Regions from separate parts of the Aquitalea sp. FG25 genome, predicted to be linked through region 1. Evidence: predicted binding sites of a transcription regulator. Region 1 holds the regulator's gene; each other region holds the start of a gene.
The links. The regulator sigma-54, encoded in region 1, starts transcription at its own class of promoters, with help from an activator protein. The targets are predictions, from matches to a motif close to CTGGCACGCTTCATGCTT.

Region 1 (3,105 bases):
TCCAGCTTGCTTTCCAGAAATTCACGGATTGCCGGGGTTACTTCGAGGTGGAGACCGGTTACTTTGAGGTTCATACCCTAACTCCTTCTTGTGTTGACTGCCCGGTCGGGTCGGCCGGGCGAGCGGATATTCTTCAAGACACGCTTTACAGTGCCTTGCGCAGATTGACCGGCGGTATCTGCATAGCTTCACGATACTTCGCAACGGTGCGTCTTGCAACCTGTATCCCTTGCTTGCCCAGTTCGTCGGCAATGGCGCTGTCCGAAAGTGGCTTGGCGGTGTTCTCGCCATCGATCATGCGACGGATATGGGCCTTGATGGCTGTGGCTGAGCATTCGCCGCCGCTGTCGGTTTCCAGTGCACTGCCGAAAAAGTATTTCAGTTCGAACAGGCCGCGCGGGCAGAGCAGGTATTTCTGGGTGGTGACGCGTGACACTGTGGATTCATGCAATCCCAGCTCGTCTGCGATGTCGCGCAGGATGAGCGGGCGCATGGCCACTTCACCGTGTTCAAAGAACGCTTGTTGCCTTTCGACTATAGCTTCTGACACTTTCAGAATGGTGTCAAATCGTTGCTGGATGTTCTTGACCAGCCACTTCGCTTCTTGCAGGCGACCGGTCAGTTCACCTGCCGTACTGCGGTTTTCCGACAGCATCTGGGCGTACAGCTGATTGACGCGTAGTCGCGGTACGGCTCCGTTGTTGAGTTCTGCCACCCAGTGGCCCTTGCGCTTGCGTACGGTGACATCGGGAATGACATAGTGCACATCTTCACCGCCAAAACCGGCAGCGGGGTGGGGCGTTAGCCGGGAAATCAATTGCTGGGCCTGACGGATGGCTTCGTCATCTGCACCCAGTATGCGTTTGAGGCGGGTGTAGTCCCGATTGCCGAGCAAACTAAGGTGTTCTGCCACGATCTTGCGTGCCAGGGCATGGCCAGGCTCTTGCTGTGGCAGGCGTGCCAGCTGCAGACTCAGTGATTCGGCCAGGCTGCGCGCGGCAATGCCTGCTGGGTCGAATTGCTGCAGCAGGCGCAGGCCAACCATCAGTTCGTCGCTTTCCAGCTCCAGTTCTAGTGGCAGATTACTGGCCAGTTCTTCCAGGTCGATGGTGAGAAAACCGTTGTCGTCCAGTTCTTCAATCAGCAGCTGCACGATGGCCTGATCCCTGGTGGGCAGCGTCAGCTCTCCCAGCTGGGCCAGCAGGTGTTCGCGCAGGCTGACCGGGCAGGGGACATTCAGCATGGGGTCGAACTCATCGTCACCGTCGTTGCGTCGGCTGCCGCTGCCCCAGTCGGTCAGCTCGCCGCTGCTTTCGTTGTGGCTGTCATTGTCGCTGCTGTCCGATGCTGGCGTGGTTGATTCTTCGTTGCTGCTAGCGGATTCGGTGGCGGGGCCTTCTTGCGCGGGCAGGTCATCGCCGCGTTCCAGCATGGGGTTGTCCAGCAGGAAGCGTTCTACCTCGGTTTGCAGGTCGAGCGTGGACAGCTGCAGCAGCTTGATTGACTGTTGCAGTTGCGGGGTGAGGGTGAGTTGCTGTGAAACCCGGAGCTGTAATGATTGTTTCATGGTTTACAGGTGGAAGTGCTCGCCCAGGTACACCTGGCGCACTTTCTCGTTGTTGACCAGTTCTTCCGGTTCGCCGGATGCCAGTACCGAGCCATCGCTGATGATGTAAGCCCGGTCGCAGATACGCAGGGTTTCCCGGACGTTGTGGTCGGTGATCAGTACGCCGATGCCACGCTGTTGCAGGAAGGTGATGATTTTCTGGATGTCGATGACGGCGATCGGGTCAACGCCGGCAAAGGGTTCATCCAGCAGGATGAAGCGCGGACGGGTGGCCAGTACCCGGGCAATTTCCACCCGGCGGCGCTCGCCACCGGACAGAGATAGCGCATTGCTTTCCCGCAGGTGGGCGATGTTGAGGTCATCCAGCAGCAGGCTGAGCTCCTGCTCCAGCATGTCTCCTTTGTAACCGGCAATTTCCAGTACGGCGGTGATGTTTTCTTCCACCGTCATCTTGCGGAAGATGGAGGCTTCTTGCGGCAGGTAGCCAAGGCCAAGGCGGGCGCGCTGATGGATGGGCAGGTGGGTGATGCTGCTGCCATCCAGCGTGATTTCACCTTCATCGGCACCGATCAGCCCGACAATCATGTAAAAGCTGGTGGTTTTGCCGGCACCGTTGGGGCCAAGCAAACCGACGACTTCGCCGCTCTGAATCTGCAAGGCGACGTCTTTGACCACCGTACGTTTTTTGAAGCGCTTTTTCAGCCGCTCCACTTTAAGGATGCTGGGGCCAGTCATTGCGCACTTCCGTCGGTTTTTTTGGCGGCAGGGCTGTTGTCCCTGGGCTTGGGCTGGATGATGGCGGTGACGCGGCCACCATTGCTGCTGGCTCCGCTGCTGACGTCATACATCTCGGTTTCGGTGTTGTAGGTAATCACATTGCCGATGACCAGGTCGTTGCCGCGTTTGACGCGGGCGTTGCCGGTCAGTACTGCGGCGTGGGTGACGGTGTTGTAGTCCAGCTGGTTGGCCTGGCCTTCGATCCACTCGTTTTTGCCGTCCATTTTCTGGCGGAAGACCACCTGGCGGCCAGTGGCTTGCATGGTCTGGTTACCCTGCTTGTCCTGAGTGACGGTGGCGCGGTCGGCATTCAGCTTGAGTGTCCCCTGAATGATGATGACATTGCCTTGCCATACCGTGACGCCCTTGAGCTGATCGAGATTACCTCGGTCAGCGCTGATTTCGATGGGTTTATCGCGGTCAGCCTTTTCCGCATGGGCAGTCTGGAGAGCGCACAGGCCTAGCGCCAGCCAGGCCAGTCGGATGAAGCGGCGGCAGTTATTTTTCATAAGTGACCTTTGCATTGGACAGCAGTTGCAACTGGCCGGCCTGCTGTTCGTAGATGAAGCCGACGGCGCTGCCGGTCGACTTGCCGTAGTAGAAGTGGGTGAGGGCTGCAGACTGGGCGATATGGCGTACGGTGTCGATACGCATATTGCTGCTGAGTACACGGGTTTCCTGCTGCGTGCTGGTGGCAGGCTGGATCAGTGTGACTTTCTTGTCGAACAGCACCTGTTTGGTTTTGCTGTTGAACCGACCGC
Region 2 (3,105 bases), on a different contig from region 1:
ACGCAGACCAACAACTACATCAATAATCTTCAGCAGGATGAAGGTGATGATGGCGCAGTACACCACGGTCACACCCACACCGATGGCTTGGGTAGCCAGGCTGCCTTCGGCGCCACCAATGCTCTTCACCGCGAGGACACCAGTCAGCAGGGCACCCACAATACCGCCCACGCCATGTACACCGAATGCATCCAGAGAATCATCATAGCCCAGCATGTGCTTCAGGCCAGTTGCACCCCAGAAGCAAACCACACCGGCAACGGCACCAATAATCAGTGCACCCTTTACATCCACAAAACCAGCAGCCGGCGTGATGGCAACCAGACCAGCAACAGCGCCGGAGGCAATGCCCAGTACCGACGGCTTTTTCTTGTGAATCCACTCGGCAAAGGTCCAAGCCAGGGCTGCCAGGCCAGTTGCAACCTGTGTGGTCACCATCGCCATACCAGCACGGCCATCGGCAGCGGCGGCGGAGCCGGCGTTAAAGCCGAACCAGCCAATCCACAGCATGGATGCACCGATCAGGGTCAGAATCAGGTTATGCGGCGGCATGGCTTCCTTGCCAAAACCAATACGCTTGCCCATTACCAGTGCGCAAACCAAACCAGCAACACCCGCATTGATGTGCACCACGGTACCGCCAGCAAAGTCCAGCACGCCCTGACCACTCATCCAGCCACCCGGACCCCATACCCAGTGAGCAACCGGTACATAAACCAGCAAAGACCACAGGGCGGTAAAGATCAGCAGGGCAGAGAACTTCATCCGTTCAGCAAATGCGCCGGTGATCAGTGCCGGGGTGATGATGGCAAAGGTCATCTGGAACATCATGAACACCGATTCCGGAATGGTGCCAGCCGACGGATGTACGGCAACCTTCTTGGTATCGGCGATGTAATCCATGCCATCCAGGAACACACGGCTCAAATCACCCAGATAAGGATTGCCGACGGTGAACGCCAGGCTGTAGCCAACAATGGCCCACAGGACAGTCACCAGCGCCGTGATGGCAAAACTTTGCATCAGGGTAGCCAGCACGTTCTTCTTGCGAACCATGCCACCGTAGAACAGTGCCAGGCCCGGAATGGTCATGAATAGTACCAATGCGGTGGAGGTCAGCATCCAGGCGGTATCACCGGAGTTGATCACCTTGAAATCGGCCATGGCCGGGCCTGCGGGTGCATCCGCCAATACCGGCAGCGCCAGTGCAAGCAGGCTGCCACCCAATGCAGCAAGTTTCTTCTTCATTTGATTTCCCCTGTATGGCAATGGCGCCGCTTAAACCGCGTCGATACCGGTTTCACCGGTCCGAATCCGCACGATTTGTTCCAGTTCAAAGACAAAAATCTTGCCGTCGCCAATCTTGCCGGTACGAGCCGATTTTTCGATGGCCTCAACAACCTGGTCTAGCAGGCTGTCGTCAATGGCAATCTCCAGTTTTACCTTGGGCAGAAAGTCCACCACGTACTCAGCACCACGATACAGCTCGGTATGGCCCTTCTGACGGCCGAACCCTTTGACTTCCGTGACGGTAATACCTTGTACGCCGATGGCGGATAGTGCTTCACGTACTTCATCAAGCTTGAATGGCTTGATCACGGCGGTGACCAGTTTCATGTTCACTCCTTTGCAATGGATCCAGATGTATGTTTGCGTTGCTGAAGTCACTAGTGCACGAACTGTGCCAGCTTGCTATCTGCTTGTTACATAAGAATTTTCCATACAAAAAACCGTATTTCCATGATGAAACTACGTATCGGCACCATGACAGAGCATTTATGATGTGTGCTTTGCACTGCATTGGTGCGGCGGGTGAAACTGCAGCTGCAAGGGGATTTTGCTAAACTCAATAGCGCATAGTGTCCCCAATCCAAGGAGCATCGAAATGTTGAGCCAGAAAATTTTTGAAGAAATCAGCAGCAAGATCAGCGATACCATCGCCGCCAGCCCGGCGAAAGATATCGAGAAGAATATCAAGGCCATGATGGCTTCCACCTTTTCCCGCATGGATCTGGTCACCCGTGAAGAATTCGACGTGCAGCAGGAAGTTTTGGTGCGTACCCGCGAAAAGCTGACTGCGTTGGAAGCGCGCCTCGCCAAGCTTGAAGCCCAGGTTTTCCCTGAGGAAGCCCAGGCCAAGACCGAAGCCCAGGCCGAGCTTGGCCATTCCTGATCACGCATGTCATTGGCCCTTGTTGCAAGTCGTGCCCTGGCCGGCTTGCACGCTCCTGAAGTAGCGGTGGAAGTCCATCTGGCCAATGGACTGCCGCAGTTCACCATCGTTGGCTTACCCGATACCGAGGTCAAGGAGAGTCGCGACAGGGTACGTGCCGCCATCATCAATTCCGGTTTTGAATTTCCAGCGCGCCGTATCACCGTCAATCTCGCCCCCGCTGATCTCCCCAAAGACTCTGGCCGTTTTGACCTTCCCATCGCCATTGGAATACTGGCTGCCGCCGGTCAGATCCAATGTCCCCGTCTGGCGGATTACGAGTTCGCCGGCGAATTGGCATTAAGCGGGCAGCTGCGTCCCATCCGTGGTGCACTGGCGATGTCCTGCCAAGCCAGTCGTGCCGGGAAGTTCTTCATTCTTCCTCGCGCAAGTGCCGCAGAGGCGGCCTTGGTCAGGTCTGGCCAGGTTTATGCTGCCGATAGCCTGCTGCAGGTATGCGCTCACCTGAATGGTGTACAGCCTTGCGATACGGCCTTGGTCAACCTTACCGATAACTCAGCCGTTTATCCGGATCTGGCCGATGTCAAAGGGCAGATGGCAGCACGCCATGCGCTAGAAGTTGCAGCTGCCGGTGGGCACAGTCTGCTTTTTATTGGGCCTCCCGGTACCGGTAAATCCATGCTTGCGTCCCGTTTGCCCGGAATACTCCCTGAAATGAGTGAGGACGAGGCGCTTGCTGCCGCAACGATACAGTCGCTGGGAACGCAGGGTTTCAGGCTGGAACAGTGGCGGCAGCGTCCATTCAGGTCACCGCACCATACGGCCTCTGCCGTTGCCTTGGTTGGTGGCGGCTCTGACCCGCGTCCCGGCGAAGTCAGCCTTGCGCATCATGGCGTATTGTTTCTGGACGAATTACCGGAATTCGAACGCAA
Region 3 (3,105 bases), on a different contig from region 1:
ATGGTGCCACCGATATTATTCATCGTAACCGTTACCGTACCTGTTGTGTTGGTGGTACCCATTGCGTAGGCGATACCACTTACATTGGTAGTGCTGCTAGATGTGAAATAATTACCACCCGAAGCAGTAGAAGGAAATGCATTATTAGTGATTGCCGACTCGGCAATGGCAGTCTTGGCAGCATCCGCCATAGTCAGACCTTCAGTAACCTTGGCACGAACGGTGTAATCCTGGTATGCCGGAATGGCGATAGCCGCCAAGATACCGATGATTGCCACAACAATCATCAATTCGATGAGGGTAAAACCCTGCTGGATTTGCTTTTGCATAAAATACTCCTTGAAATTACCGACACGATGACGGCAGATAATTGGGATACTGACTACTACCTGAACAAACCCAATGAATGGCATTACTACTGTCCATACTTGGAGTCAGTACAACTTGTAAGCCAGAAGCAACTGAACTGGAAAATGAAACTGTAATGACACTGACACCACCGCTAGCGCTAACTTGCAGATCACTCACGTAGTTTCCTACAATTTGCGTAGGCATACCCGCACTTGCATTGCTACTAGGCCATAAATTATTCGAAATATAATATTCACTTACCGTAGTTTTTGCGAAATCAGCAAACGCAATGCCCTCTGCGACTTTTGCTCTGACCGTGTAATCCTGATACGCCGGTATCGCAATCGCGGCCAGAATGCCGATGATGGCCACCACAATCATCAATTCAATCAAGGTAAAACCGTTATTGCCCCGCATGACCCTCTCCGTGGTATGCACTGCCTGCATAATGCAGAAAGCGTGCCAAGTGGTGGCAGCCTTTGTTTTCAGGGCGGTGGCCCATCGCTCGCCCTGCATAGCACGTCATCATGTGACGTTTTTTGTCAGTTCGAAGCAGCATGAGCGCCTGTGTTAGCATCCTGCCATTCACGCTTACAGGAGATCTCATGAGCAATCAGGACTGGCTGACACGCAGCCTGGCCAGCGTCTGGCACCCATGTACCCAGATGAAGCGCCACGAAACCCTGCCCATCATCCCGGTGGCCCGTGCCGAAGGCGTCTGGCTGGAAGATTTTGATGGCAACCGTTATCTGGATGCGGTCAGCTCCTGGTGGGTCAATCTGTTTGGCCATGGCCATCCGCGCATCAAGCAGGCCATTCGCCAGCAACTGGATGATGTGGAGCATGTCATGCTGGCCGGGTTTACCCACAAGCCGGTGATCGAGTTGTCCGAGCGGCTGTCCGCGCTGACCGGCCTTGGCCATGTGTTCTACGCATCTGATGGCGCGAGCGCTACCGAAATCGCCCTGAAGATGAGCTTTCATTACTGGAAAAATATCGGCCAAGCGGATAAGTGCCGCTTCATCAGCCTGGACAATAGTTATCACGGTGAAACTGCCGGGGCACTGGCGGTGACCGATGTGCCGCTGTTCTCCGCCACGTATGCACCCTTGCTCAAGCCTGGTGTGCGGGTACCGTCACCGGATGCACGGCTGGCACGTCCGGGGCAGAGTGCGGAAGACGTGGCCAGGGCCGCCATTCGTTCACTGGAAAATGTGCTGGCCAAGAAGGCCGGCGAGATGGCCGCCATCATTGTTGAGCCGCTGGTGCAGGGTGCGGCTGGCATGGCCATGTACCACCCGGTTTACCTCAGCGAGCTACGCCGTCTGTGTGACCAATATCAGGTACACCTGATTGCAGACGAGATTGCCGTTGGTTTTGGCCGTACCGGAACCCTGTTTGCCTGCGAACAGGCCAATATCAAGCCGGATTTTCTCTGTCTGTCCAAAGGCATTACCGGTGGTTTTTTACCACTGTCCTGCGTGCTGACTACCGACACCATCTACCAGGCTTTTTATCACGACGATGTCACCCGAGGTTTTCTGCACTCGCACAGTTATACCGGCAACGCCCTGGCCTGCAGCGCTGCGCTGGCCGTACTGGACATCTTTGCCGATGAAGACATCATTGCGCGCAATCGTGAACTGGCTGCCTGCTTCAATGCCATTCTTGCCCCATTGGCGGCACGTGACGACGTACGCCACTTCCGCCATGTGGGCATGATCTGGGCCTTTGATGTCGACAGCCCACGCGCAGACTTTGCACAAGCATTTTTCTCGGCCATGCTGAAGCAAGGCTGCCTGGTAAGGCCCATTGGCAAAACGGTGTATTTCATGCCGCCCTATGTCATGCAGCCCGAGGAGATGGAGCAGCTGTTCCAGGCCACTTGCACGGTGCTGGATGCGCTACATCAAGAAAGCAATGTGTTGACCGGGCCGGTCACCGCCCTGCCGTGAGTATTACCTTGCCTTGCTGGGCTTGATTCAAATAGCATGGCGTATGCATGATGCGGGAAAGCGTGGCACAGCGCGGCTTTCCCGCTTTCCTACCGCCTGTTTTACCTGCCTTGCATAGGACGCACGATGCAGCTTGCCTTGCCCGCTCTGGATATGGATCCGCGATTGGTAGATACCAACCCTGACAGCGTTGCCAACTGGGTAGAACGCTTGCCGTATACCGACCTGCATGAATGCGGTCGCCAGCTGCTGGATGCCCTGCGCAACCTCAATCGCACGCCCATGGAAGTGGGCAACCGCCACAAGCTGTTGCTGCAGTACTTGAAGGGGCTGGATCGCTACTATCCGGCACTGGAAAGCGACATCATCCAGACCGACCTGACATCGGCACCACGCACCCGCCAGTTGGCCATGCTGGGAGAGGCACTGTTCGAAGCTGTCTTCGTTGCCTTCAAGCTGACCCTGACCGAGCGGCTGGCCAAGCGTGGCTTGCTTGAGCGGGAACAGCAACGTATTGAGCTGCTGTTGTACACCATGATGGCCGCCCGCCAATTGCTGAGCATCTGCTGCCAGAGCTACAGCCCCCCGCCAGCCCATTTCTGGTACGACTGCCACCAGCTGTACAGCTTTGCACTTGGACGCGGCTGGCAGGACAAGCATCTGGAAAAAGACGATTCTCCCGCAGCCATTTACCGGCAAATCCTGCTACTGGGGCTCACCTCCACCAACCGGCTGTCCATGCCGGAACTACTGGTAGCCAAGCAGTTGATTATGGATCTGGCCCACCAGGCAGGCCTGA
Region 4 (3,105 bases), on a different contig from region 1:
TTGCAAAATTTGGACAGAGTGTAAAGTAGGGGCGAAACGGGGGCAATTTGAGCTGGCTTTGGCTGGATTTTGTCGGATTGTGTCGGACATGAAAAAACCCGCAAAGCCTTAAGCCGTGCGGGTTTTCTGGACTTCGTCGGACGTCCTCAGACGTCTTTCCGAATCACAGCGAGTAGTACATCGCAAATTCAACCGGGTGGGTCGTCATGCGGGTCAGGTTCACTTCCTGCATCTTCAGTTCGATGTAGGCGTCAATCCATTCGTTGGAGAACACACCGCCACGGGTCAGGAAGTCGCGGTCTGCATCCAGGGCTGCCAGGGCTTCGTCCAGGCTGGCGCACACGGTCGGGATCAGCTTGTCTTCTTCCGGCGGCAGGTCGTACAGGTTCTTGTCAGCAGCATCGCCCGGGTGGATCTTGTTCTGGATACCGTCCAGACCAGCCATCAGCAGTGCGGAGAAGCACAGGTACGGGTTAGCCAGCGGATCCGGGAAACGGGCTTCAATACGACGGCCCTTCGGATTGGCAACGTGCGGGATACGGATGGAAGCGGAACGGTTCTTGGCGGAGTAAGCCAGTTTTACCGGAGCTTCGTAGTGCGGAACCAGACGCTTGTAGGAGTTGGTACCCGGGTTGGTGATGGCGTTCAGTGCCTTGGCGTGCTTGATGATACCGCCGATGTAGTACAGGGCAGTGTCGGACAGGCCGGCGTAGCCGTCACCAGCAAACAGGTTTTTGCCGTCTTTCCAGATGGACTGGTGCACGTGCATGCCGGAACCGTTGTCGCCAACGATGGGCTTGGGCATGAAGGTGGCGGTCTTGCCGTAGCTGTGCGCTACGTTTTGTACCACGTACTTCAGGATCTGGGTCCAGTCGGCACGCTGGGTCAGGGTGCTGAACTTGGTGCCGATTTCCATCTGGCCGGCAGTAGCCACTTCGTGGTGGTGCACTTCAACCGGTACGCCCAGTTCTTCCAGCAGCAGAACCATGGCAGAGCGCAGGTCTTGTGCGGAGTCAACCGGCGGTACCGGGAAATAGCCGCCCTTTACGCCCGGACGGTGGCCGGTGTTGCCACCTTCAAATTCTTCAGCGGAGGCCCAGGCAGCTTCTTCGGACTTGATCTTCACGAAGCAACCGGACATATCGGTGCCCCAGGTGATGCTGTCGAATACGAAGAATTCCGGTTCCGGACCGAAGTAGGCGGTGTCGCCCAGGCCGGATGCCTTCAGGTAAGCTTCAGCGCGCTTGGCGATGGAGCGCGGGTCGCGGTCGTAACCCTTGCCGTCGGCCGGGTCGATGACGTCACACGACATGAACACGGTGGGTTCATCGAAGAAGGGGTCGATCTTGGCGGTGGCCGGGTCGGCCATCAGCAGCATGTCGGAAGCCTGGATACCCTTCCAGCCAGCGATCGAAGAGCCATCGAACGCGTGGCCGTGCTCGAACCATTCATCAGCATCTTCCAGCAGAACGTGTGCCGGGATGGTAACGTGTTGTTCTTTACCACGGGTGTCAGTAAAGCGCAGGTCTACGAACTTGACGTCGTTTTCTTGAATCAGCTTGACTACGTCTGCAACCGCCATGAATGTTCTCCTAAAGGCAACGTGCATCGAAAGCAATATTGCTTGATAAAGATGGTACGCTTCGAATCAAGCATGAAGCGTGCCAGGCTAAGAACGCTAATCTAATCATTGTGTCACAGGGTATCCGGTCCGGCTAGTCATTCGGATTGCACCAAAATGGGATGGTGCATTGTGCGCAAGCACCAATACGGTGCATTTGGTTCATGCGCAGATGGATCGGGCTGCCGGGCCAGCCAGTGAGCATAGCGTGGCACGGCTACATTACACGGAAAGGAAGCTTGGATATGGAACAGTCAGTAATCATTTTGCAAACCGCAGCCGAGCGTGCAGCAAGCCAGCAACTGAGCTATCAGGGGGCGTTGACGCCACCGGAAGCCCATTATTTGACCCAGCATCTGGAAGGGGCGGTGCTGGTGGATGTCCGCAGTGCTGCCGAGTGGCAATTCGTCGGTGTCGTACCTGGTGCGCTGCGTATCGAGCTGCGCACTTTCCCCGGCATGCAGCCCAATCCCCAGTTCACTGCCCAATTGCAGGGCGCAGCAGACAAGGATGCGGTGCTGCTGCTGATGTGCCGCAGCGGTGTGCGTTCCCATGAGGCCGCAGAGCTGGCAGCCGCAGCTGGCTATACCCGGGTTTACAACGTCATGGAGGGTTTTGAAGGTGACAAAGATGCACAGGAGCACCGTGGCAATCTGACCGGCTGGAAGGCCCATGGCCTGCCCTGGGTGCAGGGTTGATCCGTGCTGAATTGTTGGGACAGAGGTATTGACCGGTTGATGTTTATGACTTTACACGGCAAAGTGCTACCTCAGCAGATGAACCGCATAATGCGGTAGCACCACAGGAATCCAAGAAAGCTGATCATGACCAACCGTTACGCCGTCATCGGTAACCCCGTTTCCCATAGCCAGTCGCCGTTTATCCACAGTGAATTTTCCCGTGCCACCGGCGAAGCCGTGCAATACGAAAAGCTGTTTGCCGAATTGGGCAAATTCGACGAAGTGGTTGGCCAGTTCGTACAAAACGGCGGTCTGGGCCTGAATGTCACCCTGCCGTTCAAGGGGGATGCCTTCCGCATGGCGCAGGAAGTGACTGAACGCGCTCGCGCTGCTGAAGCAGTCAATACCCTGACTTTCCGCGATGGCAAGGTATATGGCGACAATACCGACGGCGTCGGTCTGGTGCGCGATATCGTGGAGAATCTCGATTTTCCGATGGAAGGCAAAAGCATCCTCATCCTGGGGGCCGGCGGTGCCGTGCGCGGTGTGCTGGAGCCCATCCTGGAGCAGAAACCGGCCAAGGTCACCATCGCCAATCGCACCTTGATCAAGGCGGAATCCATTGCCCATCATTTCGCCCCCTGGGGTGAGGTGGTCGCCAGTGGCTACGAGGCACTGGAAGGCAAAACCTTCGACATTATCATCAACGGTACTTCCACCAGCCTGCACAACGAAATTCCGCCGCTGCCAGCCAACATCTTTACTGCCCGCACGCTGGCCTACGATATGGTGTACAGCAAGGGT

Region 2: a site for sigma-54 is predicted at 1,671-1,688, ahead of glnK (P-II family nitrogen regulator). Genes of this name have one in related genera too.
Region 3: a site for sigma-54 is predicted at 800-817, ahead of ACODR9_RS15485 (pilin). Genes of this name have one in related genera too.
Region 4: a site for sigma-54 is predicted at 1,651-1,668, ahead of glnA (type I glutamate--ammonia ligase). Genes of this name have one in related genera too.

Annotation. Positions count from the first base shown of each region.
Region 1 covers NZ_JBMDJV010000023.1:30,725-33,829, forward strand. The annotation lists gene hpf (ribosome hibernation-promoting factor, HPF/YfiA family) at 1-74, opposite strand, end outside; gene ACODR9_RS18520 (RNA polymerase factor sigma-54) at 146-1,567, opposite strand; gene lptB (LPS export ABC transporter ATP-binding protein) at 1,571-2,302, opposite strand; gene lptA (lipopolysaccharide transport periplasmic protein LptA) at 2,299-2,853, opposite strand; gene lptC (LPS export ABC transporter periplasmic protein LptC) at 2,843-3,105, opposite strand, start outside.
Region 2 covers NZ_JBMDJV010000025.1:46,191-49,295, reverse strand. The annotation lists gene ACODR9_RS19465 (ammonium transporter) at 1-1,248, opposite strand, end outside; gene glnK (P-II family nitrogen regulator) at 1,279-1,617, opposite strand; gene ACODR9_RS19455 (accessory factor UbiK family protein) at 1,886-2,173, shown strand; gene ACODR9_RS19450 (YifB family Mg chelatase-like AAA ATPase) at 2,180-3,105, shown strand, end outside.
Region 3 covers NZ_JBMDJV010000017.1:25,584-28,688, reverse strand. The annotation lists gene ACODR9_RS15490 (pilin) at 1-329, opposite strand, end outside; gene ACODR9_RS15485 (pilin) at 346-768, opposite strand; gene ACODR9_RS15480 (adenosylmethionine--8-amino-7-oxononanoate transaminase) at 957-2,306, shown strand; gene ACODR9_RS15475 (hypothetical protein) at 2,433-3,105, shown strand, end outside.
Region 4 covers NZ_JBMDJV010000032.1:23,312-26,416, reverse strand. The annotation lists gene glnA (type I glutamate--ammonia ligase) at 164-1,582, opposite strand; gene ACODR9_RS21505 (rhodanese-like domain-containing protein) at 1,867-2,319, shown strand; gene aroE (shikimate dehydrogenase) at 2,446-3,105, shown strand, end outside.